4 regions of the Spiractinospora alimapuensis genome follow, and region 1 is predicted to be linked to each of the others. Evidence: riboswitches for the same ligand, from Rfam matches in the RefSeq annotation. Region 1 holds a riboswitch; each other region holds the start of a gene.
What was found. A riboswitch is a leader RNA that binds a small molecule or an ion and turns the genes downstream of it on or off. The one in region 1 is predicted to bind cobalamin.
Positions count from the first base shown of each region.

Region 1 (7,562 bases):
ACCGTCGCGGCCGTGCGGTGGCCGTGGACCAGGCCGGTGAGGGAGTCGGCTCCCATCTGGTCCAGCCGCACGGTCGTCGCTCCGAGTTCGGTGCCGAGGGCCCCGGCGAGGCCCAGTCGCACGGGTCCGCTCTCGCAGTCGACGACCACGCTGTCCACGCCGCGAGCCGCCAGGGTCGCGGCGACGCGGGATGACCCGTGTCGCGGCCCGGCGGTCGCCCGGCCGTCGGTCACGACGATGAGGAGGGGCCGTCGGTTGGGGTCACGGCGTCGTTCGGTGTCCAGGACGCGGAGCGATTCGGCGAGTCCGGCGGCGAGCGGCGTCCGGCCCCCCGTCCGCAGCTCCCGCAAGCGCCGTGCGCCCACCTCCACCGAGGATGTCGGCGGCAGCGCGACCTCGGCGCCGGTGGCTCGGAACGTCACCAGGCCGACCTTGTCCCGCCGCTGGTAGGCGTCGAGCAGCAGGCTGAGGACCGCGCCCTTCACCGCACGCATTCGGGCGCGGGCGGCCATGGATCCGCTGGCGTCCACGCAGAACAGGACCAGGTTCCCTTCCTTTCCCTCCCGGATCGCGGCGCGCAGATCGTCTCGGGCGAGGACGATTCGCTGCCCGGCCGAACGGCCCCGGGCGCGCTGGTGTGGTGCGGCGGCCCGCAGAGTCGCGGTCAGGTGGGGGCGCCCCAGTCTCCCCTCGGGCCGACGGGCGCCCACCACACGTCCCTGCGCGGTCCGGGCGCGGGATCGACGTCCCGGTGCTCCCTCCCCGAGCCCCGCCACCCGCAACAACCGTGGGCGGTAGGTCTCGCCGGGAGCGCTCAGGTCCTGTGCGGCGTCTCCGGATCCGCGTGGCTGTTCGTCGTCGGACCCGGTCTCCGTGTCGTCCGTGGGCTCCGGAGGGCCGGGGCGCGGTGACGACTCCTTAGGTTCCTCACGTGGGTCGGGCTCTGTTCCCGGCCCGGTGGGCGGGTCGCTGGCGGAGTCCTCAGACTCCTCCGGTTCTTTTGGGTCGACATCACCCGCTTGGTCCAACGCGTTGGAGAGCCGGTCCTCGTCCAGGCCCGGCGCGTCGAAGGGGTCCCGTCGGCGCCGGTGTGGAAGGGCGAGCCGGGCCGCGTCGCGGATGTCCTCGGTCGTCACCTCGTCGTGGTCCCGCCAGGCGGCGAGCGCCATGGCGGCCCGCGCGGTGACGAGGTCGGCGCGGAGCCCGTCCACGTCGAACGCGGCGCACACCGAGGTCACCTGGCGCAGGGCGTCGTCGGTGAGCGCGATGTCGGCGAGACGCTCCTGCGCGTCGCGGATGCGTTTGGCGAGTTCGGCGTCGGTGGCGGCGTAGTGGGCGGCGAAGCCCTCCGGGTCGGCGTCGTAGGCGATGCGGCGTCGGACGACCTCGGCGCGCTCGTCGGGTTCTCGGGTGGCCGACACCTCGACCGTGAGCCCGAACCGGTCCAGGAGTTGCGGTCTGAGCTCTCCTTCCTCCGGGTTCATCGTTCCGACCAGGAGGAATCGTGCCGCGTGCCGCACCGACACCCCCTCGCGCTCCACGTGGGAGGTCCCCATCGCGGCGGCGTCGAGGAGCAGGTCCACGAGGTGGTCGTGCAGGAGGTTGACCTCGTCCACGTACAGCACGCCACGGTGCGCCTGGGCGAGGAGCCCAGGTTCGAAGGCGGTGACCCCGTCGGTGAGCGCGCGTTCAAGATCGAGTGCGCCGGCGAGCCGGTCCTCACTGGCTCCCACGGGGAGCTCCACCAGGCGGGCGGGACGGCTCAGGGCCGCGGCGTCGGCCTCGGCGTGTGGCCCGTCGGGGCACTGGGGGTCGGGCTGGCTCGGGTCACAGGAGAAGCGGCAGTCGGCGATGACGGCGAGGTCCGGCAGCAGTGCGGCCACGGCCCGGACGATCGTCGACTTCGCGGTGCCCTTCTCTCCCCGGACGAGAACACCGCCAACCCCGGGGGACACGGCGTTGATGAGGAGTGCGAGTTTGAGGTCGTCCATGCCGACGACAGCGCTGAACGGATATCGGGCGGAAGCGCGCACGGTGAGATGGTTCCTTCCTCGGGAGTCCACGCCCATCGGAATAGTGCACGGCGCCGAGCAGTGTCCTGGCTCTCGGATCGTCGTTTCCTCGCGGCCTTCCCACCGCGCACCCGCGCGACAGTGGCACACCCAAGCGAGTCACTCCCCGAACACAGTGGCGGGACCGCCCCGGACTCCCACCGGGTTCCTGCCGCCAGCGCCGGGCTCCAGCATCGCACACACGCCTCGGCGGCCGCGGGGTGGGTCGTCCCCCCGGTCCCCTCACCCACCCACTCCCCTATCCCCCACCAGGTTTCTCCCACCCCATCAGGTTTTCGCCACCCCCAACAGGTGGGGGTGCGCGTCGACCCGCCAGAGCGAGGGTCGACCCACCCACCGGACGGAGGCGGGCCGCGGGGCGAGGGAAGTCACCAGAGTGCACCAAGGCGATGGAGGGATTCCAGCGAGGCCTGCCATAGTGTCCGCGGCGGCACTGGGATTGGGTAGGAGTGCACTCGTACGATCCCTGACCCGCAGCGAGGTTCTCTTGGATATCACCGACCGGACAGCACGGGAACTCGTCGCGATGCTGCGGTCCCGTGAGGTGTCCGCCCGTGAGGTGGTTCAGGCCCACCTCGAGCGCATCGAGGCGGTCAACCCCGCTGTCAACGCCGTCGTCACGAACGACGGGGAACGCGCCTTGGAGCGCGCGGCGGAGGCGGATGACCGGCTCGCCGCGGGTGAGCCGGTAGGCCCCCTGCACGGTGTTCCGGTGGCGCACAAGGACACCCACGACACGGCGGGCGTGCGCACCACCTACGGCTCCCCCATCTACTCCGAGCACGTACCGGACCAGGACTCACTCGTGGTGGAGCGGATGCGGGAGGCGGGCGCGATCTCGCTGGGGAAGACGAACACCCCGGAGTTCGCGGCCGGATCCCACACCTTCAACCCGGTGTTCGGAACCACGGTCAACCCGTATGACACCTCCAAGTCGGCCGGCGGGAGCAGCGGCGGCGCCGCGGCCGGCTTGGCCACCGGAATGTTCGCGCTCGCCGACGGCTCGGACATGGGAGGGTCCCTGCGCAACCCGGCGGCGTTCAACAACGTTGTCGGCCTGCGCAGCACGCCCGGCCGGGTCCCCGTGTGGCCGAACGGCCTGGGCTGGGCCACCCTCTCTGTGCAGGGCCCGATGGGCCGCACCGTCGACGACACAGCGCTGTTGCTGTCGGTGATCGCCGGGCCCGACTCCCGCAGTCCGATCGCGGTCACCGAGGACCCCGCCCCGTTCGCCGCACTCGGGCCAACCGACCTGTCGGGGATGCGCTTCGCGTGGAGTGAGGACCTGGGCGGTCTGTTCTCCTCGGAGCGGGCCGTCCTTGACACTCTGCGGCCGCAACTGGACGTGGTACGCGCGCTGGGCGGTGAGGTCGAGGAGGCCCATCCCGACCTCACCGGGGCGGACGAGGCGTTCCGCACCCTGCGGGCGTGGATCTTCGCCAGCGAGTACGGCCCCATCCTGGACCGGCACCCCGAGCAGGTGAAGTCCAGCGTGATCTGGAACATCGAGATGGGCCGGGACCTGACCGGTGAGGACGTGGCCCGCGCCGAGCGGCTGCACACCGAGGTCTTCCACCGGATGCGGGAGTTCTTCGAGCGCTACGACGCGCTGTTGCTGCCGGTCAGCCAGGTGACGCCGTTCAACGCCGACGAGGAGTACCCCGCCGACATCGACGGTGTGGTGCAGGAGACCTACCTCGACTGGATGCGATCCTGCTACCTCATCTCCCTCACCGGTTGCCCGGCGTTGTCGGTCCCCGGTGGCTTCAGCCCGTCCGGTCTGCCGGTGGGTCTGCAGATCGTCGGCCCCCACCTGGGAGAGGCGGACGTGCTGCGTGTCGGCGCCGCCATCGAGGGCGCCACCGGCACGCACAGGGTCCGCCCCACGCTTCCCTGACGGGGACCGCGCCCAACGCGGCCCCACCAGAGGCTGTGGCCATCGGGCGGCGCCTGCCGCACCATGGACGCGAGGGGGGTTGTTCCGTGAGAAGCCTCGCGCGTGTCGTGCTCGTGCACAGCCCACTCGTCGGGCCGTCGTCCTGGCGTCGGGTCGCGGCGCTGCTGCGGGCCCGGGGGTGGGGCGGTGTCGTGCCCACGTTGTCACACGTGTTCGACGACGCCCCACCCTTCGGCTCCCGTCTCGCCGCGGCCGTCGCCGCGGCGGGACACGGTGAGGAACCGGTCGTACTCGTCGCCCACAGTGGGGCCGGCCCGATACTTCCGCAGGCGGCCGCTCTGGTCACGGCTCCGGTCCGGGGCGCCATCTACGTAGACGCGCAGCTTCCCCGTCCTGGGCTGAGCTGGCTGGACACCGCACCTGCGGAGCTGGTCGACCACCTTAGGGAGCTCGCGACCGGAGACCGGTTGCCACCGTGGAACGAGTGGTTCCCTCCCCACGCGATCCGGGAACTACTGCCCGACCCGCGCACGCGCACGGAGTTCTGCGCCGAGCTGCCGGCGGTCCCCTTCTCCTACTTCGAGGAACCCGCCTCGCCGCGCCATGTCGCGGTCCCGGGGCGCGCCTACTACCTGCGGTTGAGCGACGCCTACGCGGCGGAGGCCGACGCGGCGACGGACGCCGGGTGGCCAGTGGTACGCGAGGCCGCGCACCACCTGGCCATCCTCACCGACCCCGAACTGATCGCCGCCACGTTGGACCCCATGATTCGGGAGTTGGTCACCTGAGCGTCGACGGCGCCTCAGTCCCACACACGCACCAGTGACCAGCGGTCGTTCTCCGCGTGGTGGCTGAGCTCGTACACCCCTTCCGTGCTGTGGGAGCCCGCGTGCAGGCGCCAGTGTTCGCGGTGCGGCAGCACCGTCTCAGCCTCGGTGCACCAGGTGTCGCACAGCACGACCCAGTGGTCCACGATCCAGCGCACCGAATAGGTCCTCCCCTGCCAGGCGAACCCGATGGGGCGCCCGTCCCGTATCCACACCTCGACCTCTGAACCCACCATCCGGCTCATCGCCCGCACTCCCCCGGGGGTGACGTCGGTTGTCCACCGACAGCTTCAATGGAACACATTGGGAAGTATTTTTCGAACCTGTGTTCCCATTATAGCCGTGATCGACTCCCGGAAGAACTGTTAGATTCTTCGTGGTGGCCCCCTCCCTCCCTTTCCCGACGCCACCCCCGCGCACGGGACGCGCCGCCGACCGGCCCCGAGGAACCGCTCCCGGCCCCTCGAACGACCGGCCGCAGCGTTGCGGTGGGACCGACCATCGAGGCGACGTAGGCGAAACCGATCGGCGAAGGACGACAGCAACCGTGACGTCTAACGGCTCCCACCGCGTCAAACCCTTGCGCGCCGGAGATCCTGAGGAGCTGGGTGAATACCGGATCCGTGGTCGGCTCGGCCGCGGTGGCATGGGCACCGTGTACCTGGCGACCGACGCCCAAGGGCGCGAGGTCGCGCTGAAGCTGATCCACCCCGACCTCAGCGACGACGAAGCCTTCCGCCGCCGGTTCGCCCGTGAGGTCCACTCGGCGCAGAGCGTGGCGCGGTTCTCCACCGCGGCGGTCCTGGACGCCCAGTTGGAGGGCGAGACCCTCTACATCGTGTCGGAGTACGTGGCGGGCCCCAACCTCGCCGAGGCGATCGACGCCGACGGCCCCATGTTCTCGGGAACCTTGGAGGGCCTGGCGTTGGGGGTGGCCGCGGCCTTGGCCGCGATCCACGGTGCGGGCGTGGTCCACCGGGACCTGAAACCCGCCAACGTGCTGTTGTCCTCCGTCGGCCCGAAGGTGATCGACTTCGGGATCGCCCGGGCGTTGGACGACGACAACGCGGTCACGCGCTCCAGCCAGCTCATGGGGACGCCGGCCTATCTCGCCCCCGAGTTGATCCTCGGCCAGGACATCACCCCGGCGTCGGACATCTTCTCGTGGGGGTGTCTGGTGGCCTTCGCCGGCCGCGGAACGGCGCCGTTCGACGCTCCGACGGTTCCCGCGGTGCTTCACCAGATCTCCACGGCCGAGCCGGATCTCTCCGGGTTCGACGACACGCTGCGTGCGGTCGTCGGGGAAGCCCTGTCCAAGGAGCCCGAGAGTCGACCCACCGCCCAGCAGATCCTGGACCAGTTGGTCGGCAAGGACAACAGCGGCGAACGAGACGTCGGGCGGACGGTGATGCGGTCGTGGACGCCGCCGACCGCGGCGGCCCAAGCCGCCACATTCTCGACTCCGCCCGAGGGCCAGGCTCCACCGCCCGCGGCCGACGGGTCGACGGCCCACATCCAGCACGATCCGACGACGGCGATGCCCGACCCGTCCCGGCCGGACTGGAATCCCGCGGCCGCGAACTCCGGCGGGTACCCCGGCCAGGCACCCACCGGTCAGCCGGGACACGGTCAGCCCCACAACCAGGGCCACGGACAGTGGGGGCACGCCCCGTCCGGTCCCCAGCCTCCCCACTCCCCCGCCAACGGCACGCAGCCGTGGAACGGGGGGTCCGGCCCGCAGTACGCGCAGTCGGGGGCCGCGCCACGGTACGGCGCCGCGCAGGCGCCGCCCACGACACCCGGTGGGGACGGCAGCGGCGGCAAGGGCGGAAGGCGTCTGTGGTTCGCGCTCGGAGGTGGCGGACTGGCGCTGGTCATCGTCGTGGTCGCGGTGATCGTGGCGATCACGTCCAATTCGGGCCCACCCGAGGGAGTCGTGGTCTACAACGACGACTTCGCCAACATGGAGACCGGGTGGGGACGCGGCGACGAGTTCGACCTGGATGACGACGACGCCGGCGTCGGCTACACCGACAACGCGTTCATCGTGCGCGCCGACGACGATGACCCCCGCATGGGCGCGTCCTCGGAGTACGAGGGTGACGAACTGGACGAGGGCCTCATGATCACCTCCACGATGACCGCCGTCACCACGCCGCCCCAGGGGCAGATGGGTGTCTACTGCTACCGCGACAGTGACAGCCTCGAGTCCACGGCGTATGAGTTCCTGGTGCGTGGCGACGGCGCCGAGGCGCAGATCCGCAAGCTCGCCGGTGAGGGCGGGGAGTCCGCGCTGGTCGACACCCAGTCGGTCTCCGGCTTCGACGACGGGGAGAACGCGGAGAACACCCTGGTCGCCACCTGCGTCGAGACCGAGGACGGCGACGCGATGGAGCTGCGCTTCTGGATCAACGACCGGCTGGTCCTGGAGGGGACGGACAACAATCCCCCGGAGCTGGGCGAGAACCACGGCATCGTGGCGCGCCGCCCCGGCGGTGGGTCGGGCCCGAGCACCACGATCGCGTTCCAGGACTTCTCCCTGTCGCAGTTGCCGGCCGAGGAGTAGACCCCGGCGAGGGCGACGTGCCACGGGGCCGTCGCCCTCGAACGGATATGTCTGGTGCCGCGCCCACGCAAGGCACCCTAGCGGTTTCGCTCCGCCACACCCGGGCCGATAAATGGGCACGCCCCACGCTGATCATTTCCATGGGACGTGCACGATAAATGTGATTCCTCCGGCTCCTTATCGTGCGCCGCTCACCGCCC
Region 1 covers NZ_CP072467.1:5,296,488-5,304,049, reverse strand. Annotated here, with positions in the region: gene J4H86_RS24705 (putative cobaltochelatase) at 1-1,991, opposite strand, end outside; cobalamin riboswitch at 2,072-2,246, opposite strand; gene J4H86_RS24700 (amidase) at 2,560-3,969, shown strand; gene J4H86_RS24695 (alpha/beta fold hydrolase) at 4,056-4,757, shown strand; gene J4H86_RS24690 (DUF6504 family protein) at 4,772-5,041, opposite strand; gene J4H86_RS24685 (serine/threonine-protein kinase) at 5,344-7,362, shown strand.

Region 2 (7,562 bases), 2.2 Mb from region 1:
TCCGCGTTGCGCTGGTCGTCCAGGGGGAGCAGCTCCTCCGCGAACCCCGCGACCCGCTCGATCACGGTCGACTCCGTCGCCGGACGCTCCGCGCGGGCGTGGACCCGCTCCCGGACCCGGATCGCCGACTGCTCGATCGCGAAGGTCAGGAGCTCCCCACGCGTGGCGAAGTAGTGCCGTAACGCGCCGGTGGACCAGCCGGCCTCCGCCGCCACGGTGCGGATCGACACCGCGGCGGGCCCCTGGTCCCCCACCACCCGCCACAGCGCGGCGGCGATGTCGTGCCTGCGCTGCTCATGGTCCACGATCTTCGGCATGTTCCCTTTATAGCACGACCGTGTTATTTTATTTAGCACAAGCGTGCTGAAAAGAGGTGTCCCATGACTCCCGGCCTGACACTCACCATCGGTGGGCTGGCGGTACTCGACATGCTGAGTCCCGCCACCATCGGCATCAGCCTGTACGTTCTCCTCAGCGGCAACCGGCGCCTCGCCGCGCCGATGTTCGTCTTCCTGGGCACGGTCGCGGGCTTCTACTTCACGGTGGGGGTCGCGCTGATGCTCGGCTTGGACATCGCGGTGCGATACCTCGGCGACGTCGTCAACAGTCCCGTCGGCCTGTGGGCCCAGCTCGCCCTCGGGGTCGGGATACTGGTCGCCGCCTTCGTCGTTCCCGGCCGACTGAGCAACGCGCCCCGGCGCCCCCGGAACCTTCGGCTGGGCGTGATGGCCGCGCTGGGGGTCACCACCGGCCTACTGGAGGTCGGTACGGCCCTGCCCTACCTGGGAGCCATCGGCATCATGACCTCGGCCGAGCTCTCCCCCGGCGTGTGGGTCCCGATACTGGCCGGCTACAACCTGCTGATGGTGCTCCCGCCGATCATTCTGTTCGCCGGCTACACCCTGTTCGGCGCCCGTATCCGCCCCCGCCTGGACCGCTGGCGCGACAAGATCGAGTCCTCCGGCCGAGAGGCCTTCGGCTGGATCCTCGGCATCGCCGGCTTCCTCCTCGCCCGCTACGCCGCCAACGAGCTCGGCCTGTTCACCTCACTCGACGGCCTGGGGATCAGCATCGGAATCTAGCGCCGGAGCACCTCCTCTTCTCCCCCGACCACCCCGTCACCCCCCATCAGGACTTCTCCATCGTCACCAGAATTTCCGCTGCTATAGCGGGGGAAGGTGCACACACCACTCTGCGGAACGCGAGCTTGAGTCGCGCCGTAGGGTCCCCACATGACCGGATTCGTCATCGTCGTCGTCCTCGGGTCCGCGCTGATCCACGCCGTGTGGAACGCCCTCCTGCACGCGATCACCGACCGGATGCTGGGGTTCGCCCTCGCGGGTCTGGGCGGCATCGTCACGGGCGCGCTCCTCATTCCCTTCGTCGGCCTGCCCAACCCCGCCGCGTGGCCCTACCTGATCACCTCGATCGTGTTGCACATCGCCTACATGAGCTTCCTGATGCTCTCGTTCCGGTTGGGCGACTTCGGACAGGTGTATCCCCTCGCCCGCGGGGTCGCTCCCTGGGCGGTCACGATCGCGGCCGCGATCCTCCTCAACGAATCCTTGGGCCTCGGCCAGCTCCTGGCCATCGGAATCATCTCCGCGGGTCTGCTGAGCCTCACGTTCTCTGGCGGTCTCCCCGGTAGGCACCAGCTGCCGGCGATCGGCGCCGCGTTGGTCACCGGCCTCCTGATCGCGACCTACACGATGGTCGACGGGGTGGGAATCCGGCTCGCCGACGGAGTCCTCGCCTACACCGCCTGGTTGATCTTCAGCCACTCGACCTGTTTCCTCACCATCGTGCTCCTCATCCGCAGGAGATCCCTCTTCACCCAGATGCGCACCGTCTGGTGGCGGGGAATGCTGGCCGGCGCGTTGTCGCTCACCGCCGCCGCGATGGTTCTGTGGGCCCAGTCCGTAACCGCGTTGGGGCCGATCGCCGCCCTTCGGGAAGCGAGCATCATCTTCGCCGCCCTGATCGGCACCGTGTGCTTCCACGAACCGTTCGGGCGGTTCCGGTTACTCGCCGCCGTCACCGTCACGGCCGGCATCGTCCTGCTCGCGGTATCGGGCTGATCCCACAAGGCGCGGACATTGCCCGCTGGTGAACGCCGGTCAACGCTGACCCGACGTTGGTGTTACCCCCGGTGGCCTACCGGCGACATCACAGGCGTAGGGTCTGCCGGGTGACTGGACTTGTCGTCGTCGCGGTACTGGCTTCCGCTGCCATTCACGCGTCCTGGAACGCCCTGCTGCATGCGATCACCGACCGGATGCTGGGGTTCGCTCTCGCGAGCCTTGGTGGCATCGTGGCCGGTGGGATCCTCATCCCCTTCGTCGGGCTCCCCCACGCCGACTCCCTGCCCTACCTGATCGCCTCGATCGTGCTGCATGTGGGCTACATGGCGTTCCTGATGCTGTCGTTCCGGCTGGGGGACTTCGGACAGGTGTATCCGATCGCCCGCGGGGTGGCCCCCTGGGCGGTAGCGCTCGCGGCGGCGTTCTTCCTCGGCGAGACGATGGGGCCCCTGCAGCTTCTGGCCATCGGGGTGGTCTCCGTCGGACTGCTCAGCCTCACCTTCGCGGGCGGACTCCCCACCAAAGCACAACTGCCCGCCATCGCCGCGGCCCTGGCCACCGGGCTGGTGATCGCGACCTACACCCTCGTCGACGGAGCGGGCGTCCGGTTGGCCGACGGATCGATGGCCTACGCGACCTGGCTGATCTTCGGCCACTCCGTCGGGTTCCTCGGCCTCGCGCTCCTGATCCGTCGCCGGAAACTCTTCCGCCAGATGCGCGGCGTGTGGTGGAAGGGAATGCTCGCCGGCGCCCTGTCCCTCGTCGCCTACGCGCTGGTGCTCTGGGCGCAGACCGTCTCCGCCCTCGGCGCGGTGGCCGCCCTGCGCGAGACGAGCATCATCTTCGGCGCCCTCATCGGCACGCTGTTCTTCCGCGAGTCCTTCGGCCGCTTCCGCGTCGTCGCCGCCGCCACCGTCACGGCCGGCATCATCCTGCTGACCGTGACGGGCTGACCACGCGCTAACCCCGCTGACCGCCATAGCGACGGAACTCGTCCGTCGCGAGCTGGATCTCGTCCAAAAGCGCGGGCAGCGGCACCACGTCGCCGAACCGGAACGGCCGTTGCTGCCGATACACCCCGGCCACCGGCTCGGTGTGCAGGATGATGTCCCCAGAGCGCGGATCGACCAGCAGGTAGACAGGAATCCGCCACTCGGCGTAGACCTCCGGCAACTCGCGGACGTCCTTGTTCGGGCAACTAACCGAGACGACCTCCGCCACCAGGTCGATCTCCGCCGCAGGAACCATCGGCCGGTCCTCATCGAGCGCCGCCTCAGTCGTGACGATGAGGTCGGGGATGACGTAGTCACCTTCGTGGATGTCGGGGGCAATGCCTGTGCCGCTCACTGAAGGTACTCGTTCCCCCGAAAGCCCGAGAAGTTGGTAACAGATACGGTCAGCGATTCTGTTGTGAATCGGCACTGGTGCAGGCGTCACGTGTATTTGTCCCCTGAGGATTTCAACTGCGGACCCTTCGGGAACCACAAGATCATCGGCGACTGACCTGAGGTCCGTCACCGTGGGACGCGAGTGTGTACGCACATCCATAAGCATAGGAGTTCCCTTCGACGGAGCACATACTCTGACAGGCCCCGATCCGCTCCGGCGGGAATTCCCGGATTCTGGGGATATCCGCCCCGGCCGGGCCGGCCGCTGGGGCCGGCCCGAAACGCCGGAGCTGAGGTCAGAACCTCCGCAGGAAGGTCTCGACGGAGGTGGCCAGGGCCACGGGGGTCTCGTCCATCGCGTAGTGGCCGGCGTTGCCCATGACCTCGATCTCCGCCTTCGGGTACCACTCCGCGAAGGTGCCGCGCATGACGGCCTCGCCGAGGGCCGGGTCGTGTTCACCGGCGATGGCCTTAACGGGGACCGTGCTTCCCACGACGCGTTCGTGGAAGTCGACGCGGGCCCAGGAGTGGAGGTAGGCGGCGAAGGCGGTGGGGTCGCTGTGCTCCAGGGAGTGGCGCACCATCGCGTCCAGCCACACGTCGGTGTGCCGGTTCCCGGTCGTGAGGTCGATGATGGCCCGCCGGTTCTCCGGCTTCTCCGCCGCGCCGGAGAACAGGGCCCACCCGTCGTCGTCGAAGGGGACCGGGCCCGCGGGCACCGGAGACACTCCCACCATCGCCCGGACGCGATCGGGCGCCGTGGCGTACACCTCCTGCATGAACTTGCCGCCCATCGAGTGTCCGAGCAGCGAGAACCGGGCGGTTCCTCGGCTGTCGGCCAGCTCGAGCACGTCCGCCGCGACCTCCGCCGGGCTGTACTCCCCGGCGACGCCCCGGCGCGATCCGTACCCCCGACAGTTCACGAACACGTAGGTGAACTCGTCCCCGTCCAGGTGCGGTTCCAGAGCGCCCCAGGCCTCGGCCGATCCGAACCAGCCGTGCAGCCCGAACACCACGTGCCCGCCGCCACCCACCTGCCGGTAGCTCTCACTCACCGCGCCTCCTGAGACGTAGGTAACAACAGGTCCGCATCGTCGCACAGACCGTCGGTCCAGAACAGGCCCCGGCCACGGCTCCCACGGCCTGAGGAGCGGTCACGCCGACCGGCCGAGGCCACATCCTGCCCGTATGTCATCATTGAAGGCGGCAAAACGACGGCGTGCCGAGGAAGCCGGTGTGACTCCGGCGCGGTCCCGCCACTGTGAGTTGGGGAGTCCTTCCCGACATGGCCACTGTCCCCTCGGGGGATGGGAAGGCCGGGAAGGGCAGCGACCCGCGAGCCAGGACACTCACCGCCGTCGTCCTCACGAGCCGGGGCGGATTTCCCCGAGAGAGGTCGGACTGACGCATGGCGTCGCACGGTGACATCCCGCGTCCGCCGACGCGAGCGTCACGCCGCACCACGATGGCGGCACTCTTTCGTTCCTCGGGAGCCCGTCGCGCAGATTCCACGGAGACACCCCGATGAAGCATGCCCGCCTTCCCCTGATCACTCTGTTCGGTCTCGCCGTGGTGGCGACCGGCTGTGGCGCGCCCACCGGGGACGACGCCGCAGAGGACACCACGTCCGCCGACTGCGTCGAGGACCACGACCCCGACACCGACTACTTCCCGGACAAGCTCTCCATCGACCACGCGGAGAACCTGTCCATCGAGTACGCCAACGACCACCAAGTCGTCACGATCGATGAGCCCTCTCCCGGCGCCGAGGCCGAGAGCTACGTGCTGCTGCGCTGTGGCGCGCCGGAGCCGGAGCTGGACGGCGAGCTCGCCGACGCCCCGGTGATCGAGGTACCGGTGCGGAGCGTCTTCAGCGCCTCGACCACGCACCTGTCGCTCTTCACCTACCTGGACCAGACCGACGTCGTCACGGGCGTCGCCGACGGTGGCGTGGTCAACGACGAGGAGATCCGCGAAGGTGTGGAGTCCGGCGACGTCGTCGACTACGCCGGCGGCGGTGCTCTCGACCAGGAACTGGTCATCGCCGAGGCCCCCGACCTGCTGATGACCGGGGGAGCCGAGGAAAGCGAGTACCAGACCCTGCGCGACGCCGACATCCCCGTCGTCGCCAACGCCGAGTGGCTGGAGAACTCCCCCCTGGGACGCGCGGAGTGGGTCAAGCTCGCCGCCGCGCTCACCGGCACGGAGGAGGAAGCCACCGAGCTCTTCGACCAGATCGCCACCGACTACGAGTCCGTCACCGACCAGGTGTCCGACGCCGACCCGGTGGACGTGGTGCCGGGCCAGATGTTCGACGGGGTGTGGAACGTCGTCGGCGGAGGCTCCTACGTCGGTCGGCTCCTGGCCGACGCGGGTGGCACCCACCCCTGGGACGACACCGAGGAGACCGGCAGCATCGAGATGGACCTGGAGGAGGTCCTGTCCGAGGTCCAGGACGCCGAGGTGTGGATCTCCAGCGAGCACTGGGACACCTACGACGACATGACCGCCGACGACGAACGCTACGCCGAGTTCACCGCGTTCGAGGAGCGGGCGGTCTGGACGAACAACAACAACGTCGGCCCCGGCGGAAACCGGTACTGGGACGAGGCCGTGCTGCGACCCGACCAGGTCCTCGCCGACCTCGCCACCATCCTGCACCCGGAGCTGATGGACGACCACGAGCTGGTCTACTACCGGACCCTGGACGACTGATGTCCACCGCCGCTCCCGTCCGGCGACCGCCCCGGGACGAGTCCGTCCCGGCTCCACGGGGCCGGGACGGGGGCGCGCTGCGCGTCACCGTGGTGGCGGGCCTGCTGTGCGTCACACTGCTCCTCGGGGTGACGCTCGCCCTCACCGTCGGCTCCACCCCACTCACGGTCGGGCAGGTCTCCTCCGCGCTGTTCGGGCTGGGCGGCGTCGACCACCAGGTGGTCACCATCGTGTGGGAGGTACGGGTACCCCGCGCCGTCACCGCCCTACTGGCGGGGGCCGCCCTCGGGGTCGCCGGCGCGCAGATGCAGACGCTGCTGCGCAACCCCCTGGCCGAGCCCTACATCCTGGGGGTCAGCGCGGGAGCCAGCCTGGGCGTGGCCGCCGTCGTCCTCGGCGCGGGGTCCGCCGGCGGCGCGTTCGTGTCGATCGGCGGAGCGTACGGCCGCGCCGGCCTCGTGGTGGCTTCCGCGCTGGGCGCGGGCGCGGTGTTGGCGCTCGTGCTCGTCCTCGCCCGCTGGACCAAATCCGTCGTCACGCTGCTGATCATCGGCGTGATGGTGGGCTCCGGGGTCACGTCGTTCGTGAGCCTGCTGATGTCGCTCAGTGATCCGGAACGGATGCAGCGCTTCGTCCTGTGGGGACTGGGAAACTTCTCCGCGACGACGTGGCCGGACCTGGCGTGGTTCGCGCCCATCGTCGCGGTCGGGATCCTGGCCGCGTTGACGCTGATGAAGCCGCTGAACGCCCTGCTGCTCGGCGAGACCTACGCCCAGACCATGGGTGTCCCGGTCCGTCTGGTGCGCTGGCTGGTGATCCTGTGCGCGTCCGTGCTCGCCGGCACCGTGACCGCCTTCTGCGGACCGGTGGCGTTCCTCGGCCTGGCCATCCCCCACCTGACCCGCATCGCCCTGGGCACGACCAACCACCGGGTTCTTCTTCCCGGCACCGCCCTGATGGGCGCGTGCGTGGCCGTCCTGTGCGGCACGGTCGCCGTGCTCCCCGGTGTGGGCGGTGTCCTTCCCCTCAACGTGGTCACCAGCCTGATCGGAGCCCCCATCGTCATCGGCGTACTCATCCGATCTCGGGCCGCGCAACAGGGGGTGGGCGTGTGACCGTCCCGGCCTTCTCCACAGGGGCTCGCCCCCACCCCGGGCGAGCTTCCCATGCCGTCACCGATCGCGGAAACACCAGACCGTCGCCGGCCGACCCCAACTCCGCGGACACCGCCCGCACCGTCGGAGCAAGCCCGACCAGCCTCACCAACCGAACCCGCGCAGGGGACGACCCGGAGCAGCGGACCACGTGCGGGCCACTCGGCCGATCGCTCTCCGCACCCAGGACCGGCGTCTCCCCCGGGAGGGCCTCATGACGGAGA
Region 2 covers NZ_CP072467.1:3,119,660-3,127,221, forward strand. Annotated here, with positions in the region: gene J4H86_RS14370 (TetR/AcrR family transcriptional regulator) at 1-317, opposite strand, end outside; gene J4H86_RS14375 (GAP family protein) at 381-1,082, shown strand; gene J4H86_RS14380 (DMT family transporter) at 1,233-2,078, shown strand; gene J4H86_RS14385 (DMT family transporter) at 2,189-3,034, shown strand; gene J4H86_RS14390 (Uma2 family endonuclease) at 3,042-3,635, opposite strand; gene J4H86_RS14395 (alpha/beta fold hydrolase) at 3,766-4,524, opposite strand; cobalamin riboswitch at 4,657-4,840, shown strand; gene J4H86_RS14400 (ABC transporter substrate-binding protein) at 4,994-6,184, shown strand; gene J4H86_RS14405 (FecCD family ABC transporter permease) at 6,184-7,299, shown strand; gene J4H86_RS14410 (ABC transporter ATP-binding protein) at 7,553-7,562, shown strand, end outside.
Region 2: it holds a riboswitch for cobalamin, as region 1 does, so the genes downstream of both, J4H86_RS14400 (ABC transporter substrate-binding protein) here and J4H86_RS24705 (putative cobaltochelatase) in region 1, are expected to answer to the same signal.

Region 3 (7,562 bases), 1.1 Mb from region 1:
ACGGATCGTCAACATCTCCAGCATCTCCGCGCTGGGGCACCCAGGCCGAGTCAACTACTCCGCCGCGAAGGCCGGCATCCTGGGACTGACCCGCTCCCTCGCCGCGGAGCTCGCCCCCCTCGGAATCACGGCCAACGCCGTCGCCCCGGGCTTCGTGGTCACCGGGATGACCGAAGGAACCGCCCGCCGCCTCGGCCGCGACTTCGCCGAACACCAACGCATCGCCGTCGAATCCATCCCCGTCGGCCGAGTCGGCCAACCCGAAGACATCGCACACGTGGTGGCCTTCTTCGCCTCCCCCGACGCCGGATACGTCACCGGACAGGTCATCTACGCCTCAGGCGGAGCCGAGGGGTGAGGGCCTCCACAGCCCAACGCCTCCTCACAGCCGTTGATCTTGTCGTGAGCGATAACCTCAGCACCCTCCCTCTGCGACAACGACACGATCGATGACGGAGGAATCCGGGAGGGGAGACCGCGCTGGGGGTACCACCTGCCCGCCTCAGTGCGGAACGCTCGGTGGGTGGAACCAGAGGTGCAGTCTCCCGGTTGTGGGATGGGTGGTGACGTCCGCCTCCACTCCGTAGACCTCGGCGAGAAGCGCAGGGGTGAGTACCTCCTCGGGGGTGCCTGCGGCGACGACGCGGCCCTCATGCAGCACCACCAGGTGGTCGCAGAACGCTGCCGCGAGATTGAGGTCGTGCAGGGCCGCCAGGACGGTGAGGCCGGAGTGTTCGACCATCGCCAGGAGTTGCAGGGCGTGACCCACGTCGAGGTGGTTGGTGGGTTCGTCGAGGACCAGCAGGGAGGGTTCCTGGGTCAGGGCCCGGGCGAGGTGGACGCGTTGTTGTTCGCCACCGGAGAGGGTGTGCCAGCGGCGGTGGGCGAGGTCCGCGAGGTCGACCTGTTCGAGCTGGTGCGTCGCGATGGCGACGTCGGTGGGGGAGTCCCCGCGCAGTGCGGTCCGATAGGGCGTCCGGCCGAGAAGCACCACGTCGAGCACACTGAGGTCGACGTCGGTGTCGGATCGCTGCTCGAGGAACGCCAGCCGACGGGCGAGGGCTCGGCGCGGCAGCTCGTGGACGTTGTCGGGGCCGATGTGTACGACGCCCTCGTCCAGGTCGCCCAGGCGGGCGAGTCCACGCAGGAGCGTCGACTTTCCCGACCCGTTCGGGCCGAGCAGGCCGGTGAAGCTACCGACGGGGACCTCGACACCGACACCGTCGAGGATGTGCCGGCCGTCCACGGACCAGGAGACGTCGACGGCCGTGAGTGGTTCGCCGTGGGCGAGGTGTGTCATCAGCGATCGACCTTACGTTTCAGAATCCACAGGAAGACCGGCACGCCCAACATCGCCGTCATGATGCCCACGGGCATCTCTCGCGGCGCGAACGCCACACGCGCGACGACGTCGACCCAGATGAGGAACGTCGCACCGACCAAGGCCGACAGCGGCAGAACGCGCCGGTGGTCGGGGCCGACCAACGCGCGCACGCCGTGTGGGATGAGCAGGCCCACGAAGCCGATGGCTCCCGATCCGGCGACCAGGACACCGGTCACGAGCGCGCACACCACCAGCAGCACCCACCGGACGCGGTGGACACCGATCCCGAGGCTGGTGGCGGTGTCCTCGCCGAACGCGAAGGCGTTGAGCGGCCGGGCGACGACACCGCAGACGAGCAGCCCGACCAGCACGGCCGCAGCCATGGTGTACACGCTGGGCAGCCGCGCCGCCGCCAGCGAACCCGACAGCCAGAACTGCGCCTCCTGGGTGGCGTGCGGGTCGGCGACCCACACGATCAGGAAGGAGGTCAGGGCGGAGGAGAAGGCACCGACCGCGACCCCGGCGAGGATCATGCGCGTCGGGGTGAGCCGGCCCGCGCGTTGACCGAGGGCGAGAACGAGCACGAACGCAATCAAGGCGCCGACGAACGCGCCGCCGGCCACGCCGAGTCCGCCGACACTGAGGCCGGCGACGATCACCGCGACCGCCCCGAGAGACGCACCCGAAGAGATGCCGAGGAGGTAGGGGTCGGCCATCGGGTTGCGGGTGAGGGTCTGCATGACGGCACCGACGACCGCGAGCCCGGCACCGACCAACGCCGCCGCGAGCACGCGCGGCAGCCGCATCTCCCACACGAGGTTGGCGCGCAGGTCGGTGATGCCGTCGACGCCGTAGAGCCCCAGGGCGTCGCTTCGCACCCAGGAGAGGCCGAGCCGGTCGGTCAGGACGGTCCACACCTCACGGACGGACAGGTCGCTCTGCCCAATGGCGACCGAGACGACGACCGACCCCCCCCAGCAAGACGAGGGCGACGGGAAGCACGATGCCCAGCGATCGGCCTCTCCCCGCCAGCGCGTCATGGCCATGAGTGGGTTTGGTACCGCGCTGGGCGGATCGCGCGGTCGACAGGCTCACTGGCCGGTCTCGTCAGTGAGGCGCGCGCTGATCGTCTCGATGGCGGTAGCGTTCCGCAGCCCCGGGGTGGTCTGGGAGAACGGAAGGACGATGACCGCGTCCTCCTGAAACGCGCGCAACTCCCGCAGCGTCGGGTCGTCCTCGACGAACTCGAGCATGTCGTCGGCGTCGCCCCCACCGAAGTCGGCCACGACGACCAGGTCGGGGTCCCGCTCGACGACCTGCTCCCAGTTCGTACCGGCCCAGTGCCCGGGAAGGTCGTCGAAGGCGTTGTTGACGCCCAGTTCACGGAGGATCATGCCGGGAGCTCCGCAGCATCCGCCGGCGGTCGGGCCGTCGTCGGTGCCCATGTCCCACCAGAAGACGTCCAGGTCCCCAACATCGTCCGGGAGGTTGGCGCGTACCTCGGCGAGGATGTCCTCCTGTTCGGCCACGACCTCCTCCGCGCGGTCCTCGGCACCGAGCAGGGCGCCCACCTCGCGCAGCTCGGTCCAGATCTCGTCGAACTCCAGCGGCCGCTCGTCGTCACGGTCGGGGCAGCGGCCGGGAGCGAGGTAGGACTGCACACCGAGGTCACGCAGTTCCTCCCGCGTGGCGACGCCACCGTCCTCCCGGAACGCGCTCGGGTACACCGCGTAGACGAAATCCGGCTCGGTGTCGAGGATCGTCTCGGGGCTTGGATAGTCCTCTCCGCCGGGATGGATGATGTTGAGCTCCTCGGCCGTCTCCCGGAGCTCCTCGTCCATCCGGTCAAGATCGCCGACCGCGCCAACGACGCGGTCCTCGGCACCCAGCTCGATCAGGTTCTCGATCGCGCCGGTGTTCATGGCGAAGACCCGCTCGGGCGGATCGTCGAACCCCACCTCGAGGCCGCAGTTGTCGACCGTGGTGCCAACTCCGGAAGCACCGTCGTCGTTCTCGGCGGCCTGATCGGAACCGTCGCCGCATCCCGAGAGCAGGACCGCCAGGGCCACCACCGTCGCGGGCACCCGCCAGGGACGCCGAGAACGGGGGCCTCGCACAACGGGAGGTTGGACAGAAATACGCGCACACACGGCCAGGGACCGCCTTTCCACGCCTCGTGGATGGACCGGACATGCCGTGGCCGGTCTCCTGGCTGACGGGTCAAGCGGTCACGCGGCGTCTTCCCGGACCACACCGTGGTCCAGTGACCCCCTCGCGGGGAGCACGTGCCCTTCCCGATCACAGTGGCGAGGGCCGCACCGGTTCTTCACCGGTTTCCCGAACACCACGGCGCGGACGAGCCTACCGAGGGGGCGTGCCCACCCCGTCGGCCGGGGTGCGCCCGGTCGACGCGGCGCCGTGGATAGCATCGCCGGATGACGGACGTGCGTGCGTTCCGGCGTGCCTGCCACACGGCGGCCCGCCGCACAGGGGGCAGGGTGGACGAGTTCCGTCTGTCCCTCGGTGTGACGCCCAACTTCCACCAGGGTGTCATTGCCTACCGGGAGTCCACGGTCGCCGTCGTCTGTCGGCGCGACTCGCCCACGCTGGCGGTCGCGGAGCCGCGACCGATTGATCTCGCCGGCGGCGTCAGGGAGTCGGGCCCGCTGGCGTTCCTCGAAACTCCCACGCTGGCCACCGTCCTGGCGGAAATGCCCGGTTTCCGGGTGTTGCTGCCGTCCGAACTCAAAGGCCCCTTCGACGCCACGGCCTGGCCCGATATCGACCCACAGGACGTCACGTACTGGCGGCCCCGCGATCTCGGCGAGGCCCTGTTCAACTACTGGGACTGACGCTCGCCGCTCGGCGGCGCACCCCGCCCTGGCTGGGGCGGCCACGTCGAGTGACCGCCCCAGCCGATCACCCGTCCCCTCAGAGCTGTGTCAGCCGTTCCATCGGGAACGGCGGCTGGGCGAGTGGGCGGGTGGCGGTGCGCATCAACATGAGTGGGTTGTCGTCGCCGGCGCTCCGGTTGGCCACGAGCGCGTCGCAACCGGCGCAGCGGTGGATGATGACCCACTCCCCGTCGCCACGTACCGCGATGGCGATGGGTTCCATGCCCGCGCCGCAGTCGGCCGCGCGGTCGCCCGAGGTGTGGGCGTCCACGTGCTTGCTGTACAGGCAGTTCGGGCAGTGGTTGCGGTGCCGAGTGCCTGACGCCCGGGTGGGGACGTCGAGTCGGCAGTGCACGCAACGGAAGCTCTCCGGCTCCCGGTGTCGGCGCGTGCGGATGGTGTCGCGTCGCTTGGACACTGTGAGGTGACTCCTCATGACTGGATCGGCGGGTACACACGAACGCGCCGCGTCACGAGGGGGAACACCGGTTCCGGGTCAGGCGGTCGGTGTCCTCCACACGTTGACGACAGCGCTCCGCACCCGGATGACCCCCGTGCACCTCGATCTACACATGCGACAACACACTCTTTCCACTCAGCGAATCGGAATCACGACGAACACGCCGAGCTTGGCTCCGCGCCACCCCCATCTCACCCTCCACGGACGATTCGGGCAATCGATTTTCTTCCTGGTCGCGTATGGGGAGCGAGAAGCCCGTCACACTGACACCTCACCATCTTCATCAATTAAGTTGAGTGCCCTATACTCAACTCCATGAGAAACGCAGCCACATCAGGAGTTCTCAGGGAACACGTCGACACGGCCACACCACCCCCCGAGGTCACACGGGTCGACTACGGCCGGGAGGGCCACGATCTCGTCGTCACGGTTTCGATGACCCCACGTCCGCACCGGGGCGAGGTCGCGGTGGTCCGCGACGGCGACGCCCTACTCGTGGTGTCCACGGCCGACGGTGCGCTGGTGACCACGGTTCCCGTGGACCACGCCGTGCGCTGGGACCGCCTTCGCGTCGACGCGACCACCGAGGGGCTGCGCATGCGCGCCCCCTTCGCCGGACCACGTCCACTGCGGGTCACACCCCGCACCCGACCACGGGGACTCTGGCACCGGACGCGTGCCCGCGTGCGCCGGATCCTCGCGCGTCGCTAGACCACGGCCGCTAGTCGGCGTCCCGGCGGGAACGGTAGGCGCGCATCTTGTGGCGCGCCCCGCAGATGTCCATACTGCACCAGGTGCTGTTGTTCGCGGGGGAGCGGTCGTAGTAGACCCACCGGCACTCTCGTGCCCGACACACCTTGAGTCGCCCACGCCGCCCGGACATCTCGGCCGAGGCCAGCGCCGCGAGAACGTCGGCCGCCACCGCCAACACCGGATCCGGCGTCGCCACAGGCACCGTCATGCCGTCCGCGTCCCACCGCGGAACACCGAGCAACTCCTCCGCGAGTACGTTCAGTCGGGCGCGCGCCGCGGGGTCACCGTCGAGGTGCCCACGAACGGTCTCCCGCACGTCGACCAGCCGCGCCACTCCTCCTGCGTCGATCTGGGTCGCGGCCTCCGAACGGCCATGTTCGCTCAGCCACGCGCGCGCCGACTCTTGGTCGGCGAAGGCATCCCAACCGTGCAGGAACGCCGCCGAGTCACAGAAGGACTCGATCAGGAGCAGTTCCGCCGGAGCTGGTGGTCGCTGGTAGGACATGAAGCACAGTTTACCGCCATCGGGTTTATGACGGTAACTTCCTGTGTTACCATCTAAGTGCAATAGTCAGTAACGGAGGTGTGGTTGTGGAATCGCCCTGGACCCTCGGTCAGACGTTCGACTCGTCCAACGGACAGATCGCCTGGGACCGGCTCGGCTCGGGCCCGCCTGTCGTCCTGCTGCACGGCACGCCCTTCTCCTCCTACGTGTGGCGTGAGGTCGCCGAGGCGCTCGGTCAGGACCACACCGTCTACGTGTGGGACATGCCGGGTTTCGGCCAGTCACAGAAGTTCGACGGGCAGGATGTCTCCCTCCCGGGACAGCAACGGGTGTTCACCGAGCTCCTCGACCACTGGGGACTGGAGTCGCCGGCGGTCGTGGCGCACGACATCGGCGGCGCCATCGCCCTGCGCACCACCCTGCTCGGCGGCGTCCCGTTCGACCGGCTGGCCCTGGTCGACGCGGTGGCGGTGCAGCCCTGGGGAAGTCCGTTCTACCGGCTGGTGAACGAGGGTTCCGACGTACTGGCGGCACTGCCACCCCAGATGCACGAGGCCGTCGTGCGCAGCTACATCTCCGGCGCGACCCACCGAGAGCTCCGCACAGAGGTTCGGGAGACCCTCGTGGAGCCATGGTTGGGCGAGCGGGGCCAGCCCGCGTTCTACCGGCAGATCACCCAGGCCGACCTCCGCGACACCGACGCGGCCGAAGCCCGCCTCGACACTCTGGCCATGCCGGTCACCGTGATCTGGGGCGCCGAGGACGCCTGGATCCCACCCGAACGCGCCGAGCGGCTGGCCCGGACGATCCCCAACGCCGAACTCCACATCCTCCGCGACAGTGGCCACCTGGTCCAGGAGGACGCACCGGCTCGCGTCAGCGCTCTCCTACGCTCCTTCCTCGGGACCTGAACAGAAGACCCCCACGGCGGACACTTTCGGCGCCCTGGGCCGGTCGCGTCCGGGACGAAAGTCGGGAGGCGGGGGACTGTGGACCGATCCAGGTGAGCGCCGCCCCCGCGTAGCGTCCCCGTCATGTCCAGCACACCGACGCCCCTCCGGGGCCGCCTGCCACTCGTCCTGGGTCTTCTGGCGCTGGCCCCGATCAGCGCCGAGTACCTGAGCGGCTACGACGACACCACGGGTGACCCGCTGGCACTGCTGTACGGACTCCTCTTCCTGGGACCTCTGTACGGCGGACCAGCGGTTCTCATCAGGGAGTTCGCGCGGCGGCGCGGACTAGGATGGCCTTCGATCCTCGTTCTGGGCCTGGCGTTCGGGCTGGTCCAGGCCGGGATGATCGACCAGTCGCTGTTCAGCACGTCCTATCGGGACATCGAGTACTGGTCGGACCTGGTCGGTCCCACGTTCGTCGAGCCGCTGGGAACAAGCGCCTTCGGTGTGATGGCGTTCCTCGTGGGCCACGCCGTGTGGAGCTACTGCGCTCCGATCGCGGTGATGGAAGGCGTGTGGCCGGGCGAGCGAGACCAGCCGTGGCTACGGGCCCCGGGGATCATCCTGGTCACCGTCGCCTACCTGGTGGCCGCCACGGCCATCCTGACGGACCACCTCCGCACCGAGTCCGACCACGCGTCGCTCGGCCAACTCCTCGCATCGGCGCTGATCG
Region 3 covers NZ_CP072467.1:513,705-521,266, reverse strand. Annotated here, with positions in the region: gene fabG (3-oxoacyl-ACP reductase FabG) at 1-358, shown strand, start outside; gene J4H86_RS02335 (ABC transporter ATP-binding protein) at 503-1,300, opposite strand; gene J4H86_RS02330 (FecCD family ABC transporter permease) at 1,300-2,370, opposite strand; gene J4H86_RS02325 (ABC transporter substrate-binding protein) at 2,416-3,441, opposite strand; cobalamin riboswitch at 3,506-3,688, opposite strand; gene J4H86_RS02320 (hypothetical protein) at 3,760-4,176, shown strand; gene J4H86_RS02315 (RNHCP domain-containing protein) at 4,256-4,636, opposite strand; gene J4H86_RS02310 (hypothetical protein) at 4,994-5,389, shown strand; gene J4H86_RS02305 (CGNR zinc finger domain-containing protein) at 5,400-5,936, opposite strand; gene J4H86_RS02300 (alpha/beta fold hydrolase) at 6,023-6,847, shown strand; gene J4H86_RS02295 (hypothetical protein) at 6,971-7,562, shown strand, end outside.
Region 3: it holds a riboswitch for cobalamin, as region 1 does, so the genes downstream of both, J4H86_RS02325 (ABC transporter substrate-binding protein) here and J4H86_RS24705 (putative cobaltochelatase) in region 1, are expected to answer to the same signal.

Region 4 (7,562 bases), 2.9 Mb from region 1:
CGCGAGGTTGACGGAGCCAAGGTTGCACACCGCGACCTCGTCGCCGCTCGTGTTGAGGGTGATCTCCGTGCACAGGTTGGAGGAGTGCACCACGCCCGCGTGCTGCTGCGGTGACCGCAGGTTGCACGGGTCCTTGAAGGTGATCCACGGGTGCCCGGTCTCGAACAGCATGGTGAGGATGCGACGCCACAGCTCCACGGCGCGGACCCGGCGGGACACCGTCAGCTCGCCCCGTTCGGCCGCCCGCTCGTAGTGCCGGTACCGCTCGGTGAACTCCGGCCCGTACAGGTCGTGCAGGTCGGGAACCTCGTCGGGGGAGAAAAGCCACCAGTCGGCGTCGGCCTCGACCCGGCGCATGAACTCGTCCGGCACCCAGGCGGCGGTGTTCATGTCGTGGGTCCGACGCCGGTCGTCGCCGGTGTTCTTGCGCAGGTCGAGGAACTCCTCGATGTCGATGTGCCACGTCTCCAGGTACGCGCAGGCGGCGCCCTTGCGTTTCCCACCCTGGTTGACCGCGACGGCCGTGTCGTTGGCGATCTTCAGGAACGGGACGAGCCCCTGGGAGGTGCCGTTGGTGCCCTTGATGTGGGCGCCCATACCCCGCACCGGGGTCCAGTCGTTGCCGAGCCCCCCGCTGTACTTCGCGAGCAGCGCGTTGTTGCGGTACGCCCGGAAGATCGAGTCCAGGTCGTCGTCGACCGTGGTCAGGAAGCACGACGACAACTGGGGCCGAGTGGTCCCCGCGTTGAACAGCGTGGGGGTGGAGCACATGAAGTCGAACGAGGAGAGCAGTTCGTAGAACTCGACCGCACGCTCCTCACGCCGGTCCTCGTTCAGCGCCAGCCCCATCGCGACCCGCATGAAGAACGCCTGTGGCAGCTCGAGGCGGGTGCCGCGCGTGTGCAGGAAGTAGCGGTCGTAGAGGGTCTGCAGCCCCAGGTAGTCGAAGTCCAGATCTCGCTCGGGGTGCAGCGCCTCGCCCAGCAGGTCGAGGTCGAACCCGGCGAGCTCGGGGGCGAGCATCTCCAGCTCGACGCCGCGGTGGACGTAGTCGGCGAAGTAGGACGGGTACAGGTCGCGGATCTGTTCCTGGTCGGTCTCTCGGGGCTCGCCGGCCAGGTGGGACAGGGCCTCGCGGCGCAGTTGGTCGAGGAGAAGGCGGGCGCTGACCCGCGAGTAGTCCGGGTCGCGTTCCACGAGCGCGCGAGCGGCGAGGGTCAGCGCCTCGTCGAGCTCGGTGGTACTCATGCCGTCGTAGAGGTTGCGTCGGGCCTCGGTCAGGACGACGGCCGGATCGATGTTGTCCAGTCCCGAACACGCCTGCTCGGTGATGGTGCGTACCCGCGCCCAGTCCAGCGGGTGGGTGGTGCCGTCGGTGTGGGTCACGGTCAGGTCAGGTTCCTGGGCCGCGCCGGGGGCGGTCGTAGTGCCGGCGGCGGCGCGGCGGGCCTCGGAGCGCTGTTCCCGGTAGAGCACGTAGTCCCGCGCGACCTGATGGTTGCCGCCCCGCATCAGGGCGAGTTCGACCTGGTCCTGGATCTGCTCGATGTGCAGGATCGTGCCCGGTCCGGAGTACCGCGACAGTGCGGCCTGGACCTCCTGGGTCAGTGCGGACACCAGGTCGTGCAGTCGCGACGACGCGGCCGCGCCGTCTCCCTCCACGGCGAGGAACGCCTTGGTGAGCGCGACCGAGATCTTGTCGGCGTCGAAACCCGACACCGATCCGTCCCGGCGCAGGACGCGAACCGGCGTCTCCTCGGGCCGGACCTGACTCGGTGTCTGGGTGGATGACTCAACCACGGGACTCTCCCCCTCGTTCGAGAACCTCATCTGGAACGTCCGGGGGGACGTTGGAGGCACGCGAGGGGTCCGCGACACCGTACTCGGGCGGCACCGTCGACCACGTCCGCGTCGGCCCTCCCACGAGGCCCCGGACACCGTGCAAGCGATGCACGCACCGATGGCAGGTCTTCGGACTCGTGGGCACACGACCGAACTCGGGTCGTTCCTACTGGCCGTCGCTTCCCAGGCGTTCACGCGCCCAGTGCTCATGACGGCGGTTGTTCCCACTCACCGCTGCGGGGCAGTCCCGGACTCACACCGGGTTCCCTCTTGCCCCGCCGCCCCCAGGGACGGCGGACCATTGGCAGGGCTGATACTACATGTTGTGTTGGATTCTCCGAACAACCCAAAATGGGCGTGCCTCGGTCAACCCTGGGCAAGCGCCCGCCCGGAAACCGCGCCAACCAACGTCGGTGACGAGGCGTAGAGGTCGATCACCCGGGAGCTGATCCTGCTCTCCGCCTCCTGTTCACGGCATCGGCCGGCCGACGGCCAGGTCGCGAACGCCGAGGGTGAGCACGACGCGTTCCTCGGTGGAGGTACCCGTCGGCGCCGGATTTGTGAGCGCCATGGATCGCACGGCCGGTGTCCTCGGTGGTGGGCGCAGTAGGGAGCTTCGTTCCCGACGAGTCCGTGGATCGCGGGGGCGACGTCGCCCTTCCGCCCACACGGTCCATGGGGACGAGGTCGGGTTCGGAGTCGGCGGTGCCGGCGAGGCCTCGACGGCCGTTGCCCGCGACCTGGTGCGCCCGGTCACGCCTACGCTGTTGGTCACGCTGGGCGGATCCGGATCCCCGATCGGTGCCGGGTCGAACGGACGCGGGCAGCCGTGGCGAATAGCGGGACGAGAGGCAGGAACGTCGCCTGGTCGCGGCCGGCGGGTTCGCCTCCGCGCCCCCACCGCTGCACGGTTGGGCGTCGACGAGCGTCGTGCCAGCCACTCGTCGCGCTCGGGTGTGGCGGACGTCGAACCGTGCGAGGACACCGACGGGTTGCGGACCCCCGTCCCCCGTTCTTTGGGCGAGGGGGCGAACCTCGTGCGTCGGTGGGGCCGGCGGGATTCGAACCCGCACTGTACAGGACCTAAACCTGCCGCCTCTGCCGTTGGGCTACGGCCCCGACACGGGCCCAATCCTAGACCAACTACACGCCCAGCTCGCGCTTGATTCGGTCGACGTGGCCGGTGGCGCGGACGTTGTAGAACGCCTTGGCGATCGTCAGGTCGGCGTTGATGACGAAGGTGGACCGGATCACGCCCCGCACCACCTTGCCGTAGTTCTTCTTCTCCCCGTAGGCGCCGTAGGCGGTGAGCGCCTCGCGGTCCGGGTCGCTGAGGAGGGTGAAGTTCAGCTTCTCGGCGTCGCGGAACGCGCGCAGCTTCTCCACGGTGTCGGGAGAGACGCCCAGGACGCGCAGGTCGGAGTCGGCGAAGGCGCTCAGGTTATCCCGGAAGTCGCAGGCCTCCTTGGTGCAGCCCGGCGTCATGGCGGCGGGGTAGAAGTACAGCACCACCGATCCCGCACCCCGGACGACCTCGCTCAGTGTGACGGGGTTACCGTCGGCGTCGTTGAGGGTGAAGTCGGGGGCGTGGTCGCCCGGCTCGAGTCGCTTGGTGGTTTCGGTCACGATTCCTCCCTTGGTGCTCCCGTGCGGGACTGGGATCATCATCCCAGTGAGGGACGTGTGCGCCGAACAGGGCCGGCCAGCGGGGCTCGGCCTGCGTGGAAGGGGTCGAAGGGGCATGATCGATCCCCTAGGCTGTGAAGCGTCGTGCGAGAGGTGTGGCGCACCTCGACCGATCTCGGAGAGTCCAAGGTAATGGCAGGCTTCACCCTGCGGGACGTACAGGATCGTGCCACCAAGGAGCGCGACTCCTGGTGGACCGTCGGACTTGTCGACCCGTTGGCGCGGCGGTTGGTGCTGGTCGTGGCGAACCGCACGTCGATCACGCCGAACCAGCTCACAGTGCTCTCCCTCCTGTTGGGGCTGGGAGCCGCCGCGTGCTACGCGTGGGGGACGTGGCCGTTCCTCCTCGCCGGTGCCGGGCTGTACGCGTTGTGCTTCCTGGTGGACAGCATGGACGGCAAGCTCGCCCGGCTGACCGACACCGAGTCGTTGTTCGGTTCCTGGATGGACTACGCCTTCGACCGGTTCCGGGTCCTCGTCTGCGCGGTCGCCCTCATGGGCGGGCAGTACGTGATCACCGGGAACGTGGTCTTCGCGTGGCTGGCCATGGCCGTCGTCTTCTGCGACATGCTGCGCTACCTCGACGAGATGCAGGTCTACCGCGTCCGCCGCGAGATGCGCTCCTACATCGCCGGGGCGTTGGAACGCGCCCGCGCCACCCTGTCCATGCTGGAGCCCGACGACGACCTCGCCACCGCCCAGGGCGACGCCCGGCGGGTGCAGGAGCCGCTGAGCGACTCCGGGGAGCGCGCGGTCCTGCGGCACGGCATCGCCGTCCTGGAACGCATGCTGCGTACGCACACCGAGCACGAGACGCGCCTCGCCCGCGACGTCGGCAAGAATCCCGACGTGCGCCTGCCCAAGGTCGACCTCAACCGGGAGTTCCGGACCCGTTTCCCCTGGTACCAGCGGATCTGGGAGTTCCTGCACGCCCGGCGGGTGCGCACCCACCTGGTCAGCGGCGTGGAGTTCCAGGTCGCGGTGTTCATCATCGCCCCGCTCGTCGGATCGGTGAGTACTGCGGCGATCCTGTGGATAACCGTGGCTACGGGTGTTTTGCTCCTCGCCTTCGAGGCCGTCATCATCTATAAGTTGTGGTTGTCGACGAAGGATTTCTTCCGCGTCGTCGACGGCATCGAGGGGTGCGTTGACGTTCGGCCGGTCGCCCGACGTGGAGCCCGACCAGGCCGGTCCGGCCTCCGGGGAACCGCGTGGCGCGGACGACACCGGCGATGCCGGTGACGCCGAGGGCACTGACGACGGCGACGGCGCTGACAATTCGGACTCCGCGGTGAGAGGGTAGTTGGCTATGGCACGAACGAGCGGTGCGGGACGGCCCACCCCGGTGGAGTTGCGGCGAGAGATCGAGGCGGCGCAGCGGCGCCTGACCGCGACGGTGGACGAGTTGGCGGAGCGGGCGAGTCCGCGCGGTATCGCCAAGCGGGGGCTGCGTGACCTTCGCGGCGCCGGCGAGGCGCTGTTGGAGGAGGCGCGCGCGGTGGCGACGGGCGCCCAGACGGTGCGCCGAAACAGCGAGGTCGTGGAGCCGCCGCAGGGTAGCGTTCTCCTCAAGGGTGACGACGAGGTCGTGAGCACCTATGAGCCCCGCGCCCTACCGCCCGGGGCCATCGTCGTCGGTGTTGGGGTTGGTGTCGTGGCGGCCGCTGGAGTCGTGATCTGGCTGCGTCGCCGCAGGAGGAGGATCTGATGGACCGTCGGGACTACGTCCTCACGCTCTCGTGCCCGGACCGGCGTGGGATCGTGGCGGCGGTCGCGGGACTGCTCGCCGAGCACGGCTGCAACATCACCGAGAGCCAGCAGTTCGGCGACGCCCACACCGGACGGTTCTTCCTCCGCGTCCAGTTCGCCATGGAGGACGGGCACTCGGACACCACTCTGCGCTGGGCGTTCGCCGCCCTGGCCACCGACTTCGGTATGGAGTGGCAGATCCGCTGGATGGGGGAGCGGCCGCGCCTGCTCGTTCTGGTCTCCACGCTCGGACACTGTCTCAACGACCTGCTGTTCCGACAGAGCAGCGGCCTACTCGACGTGGACATCGCCGCGGTCGCCGGTAACCACACCACCCTGGAGCCGCTCGCCCGCTCCTACGACGTCGACTTCCACCACGTCCCGGTCACCCCCCGACACCAAGCGGCAGGCCGAGGAACGCATTCTCGGCCTCGTGGACTCCTACAACGTCGACCTGGTGGTGCTCGCCCGCTACATGCAGATCCTCTCCGAGGACCTGTGCGCGAAGCTGCAGGGGCGGGTCATCAACATCCACCATTCCTTCCTCCCCAGCTTCAAGGGCGCCCGGCCCTACCACCAGGCACACGCCCGCGGCGTCAAGCTCATCGGGGCGACCGCGCACTACGTCACGCCCGACCTGGATGAGGGCCCGATCATCGAGCAGGAGATCCAGCGGGTCGACCATGCCCACAGCCCGGAGGAACTCGCCGGGGTCGGGCGGGACCTGGAGTCCGCCGCCCTCGCCCGCGCCGTGCGGTGGCACGCCGAGCGGCGCGTGCTGTTGAACGGCTCCAAGACCGTCGTCTTCAGCTAGGCGGCGGCGCGTCGCGTCCCCGACCAGCGGGTGGCCTGGGCTCGGGCCAGGGGAGGCCCCCCGCCCGCCGGACGTCGCCACGGGGTGGCCTAGAGTCGGGCACTGACAACGAGCGCGTCGAATCCGACGCGCGCACATAAACCGCGGGAGCTCGCGCCTTGGCGGGCTGAGAGGGTGGCTGGTCCAGGGGACCGGTGTCGCCGACCGCAGAACCTGTTCGGGTAATTCCGACGTAGGGAGGCGTGCCAATCATGACCGCACTTGACGATCGTGGCGTTGAACCCCAGGTGACGACCGGTCCCATTCCGGGATCGCGGAAGGTCCACCACACCACCCAGGACCCCACCTCCGGGACCACGCTGCACGTGCCAAGTCGCCGCGTCGATCTTTCCAACGGCACCCACATCGACCTGTACGACACCTCCGGCCCTTACACCGATCCGTCGCGACGGATCGACCTCCGGGCCGGACTCGACCCCATCCGCACACCCTGGATCCAGGACCGTGCGCCGGTCGACGGCGCGGTCACCCAACTGGCCTACGCCAAGGCCGGTCGGATCACCCCGGAGATGGCCTACATCGCCACCCGCGAGGGCGTGTCGCCCGAGCTGGTGCGCGAGGAGGTGGCGGTCGGGCGCGCCGTCATTCCGGCCAACCGGTGCCATCCCGAGTCCGAACCCATGATCATCGGGAAGAACTTCCTGGTGAAGGTGAACGCCAACATCGGTAACTCGGCGGTGTCCTCCTCCATCGAGGAGGAGGTCGACAAGCTGGTGTGGGCCACCCGGTGGGGCGCCGACACCGTCATGGACCTGTCCACCGGCAAGCGCATCCACGAGACCCGGGAGTGGATCCTGCGCAACTCCCCGGTCCCCATCGGCACGGTTCCCATCTACCAGGCCTTGGAGAAGGTCAACGGGGATCCGGCGAAGCTGAGCTGGGAGCTCTACCGGGACACCGTCATCGAGCAGGCCGAGCAGGGCGTCGACTACATGACGGTGCACGCCGGCGTGCTGCTGCGCTACGTGCCCCTCACCGCCAAGCGCGTGACCGGCATCGTGTCCCGCGGGGGCTCGATCATGGCGGCGTGGTGTCTGGCCCACCACCAGGAGAGCTTCCTCTACACGCACTTCGAGGAGCTCTGCGAGATCCTGCGCCGCTACGACGTCACCTTCTCCCTGGGGGACGGGCTGCGTCCGGGGTCGATCGCCGACGCCAACGACGAGGCACAGTTCGCGGAGCTGCGCACCCTCGGCGAGCTGACCCACATCGCCCGCGCGCACGACGTCCAGGTGATGGTGGAGGGCCCCGGCCACGTCCCGCTGCACAAGATCGCGGAGAACGTGCGACGGGAGGAGGAACTCTGTGGTGAGGCGCCCTTCTACACGCTGGGCCCGCTCGCCACGGACATCGCTCCTGGCTACGACCACATCACCTCGGCGATCGGCGCCGCCCAGATCGGGTGGCACGG
Region 4 covers NZ_CP072467.1:2,389,905-2,397,466, reverse strand. Annotated here, with positions in the region: gene J4H86_RS10905 (ribonucleoside-diphosphate reductase subunit alpha) at 1-1,800, opposite strand, end outside; cobalamin riboswitch at 1,946-2,160, opposite strand; tRNA gene J4H86_RS10900 (tRNA-Leu) at 2,889-2,961, opposite strand; gene bcp (thioredoxin-dependent thiol peroxidase) at 2,986-3,507, opposite strand; gene J4H86_RS10890 (CDP-alcohol phosphatidyltransferase family protein) at 3,661-4,770, shown strand; gene J4H86_RS10885 (DUF3618 domain-containing protein) at 4,838-5,236, shown strand; partial or broken gene purU (formyltetrahydrofolate deformylase) at 5,236-6,091, shown strand; gene thiC (phosphomethylpyrimidine synthase ThiC) at 6,343-7,562, shown strand, end outside.
Region 4: it holds a riboswitch for cobalamin, as region 1 does, so the genes downstream of both, J4H86_RS10905 (ribonucleoside-diphosphate reductase subunit alpha) here and J4H86_RS24705 (putative cobaltochelatase) in region 1, are expected to answer to the same signal.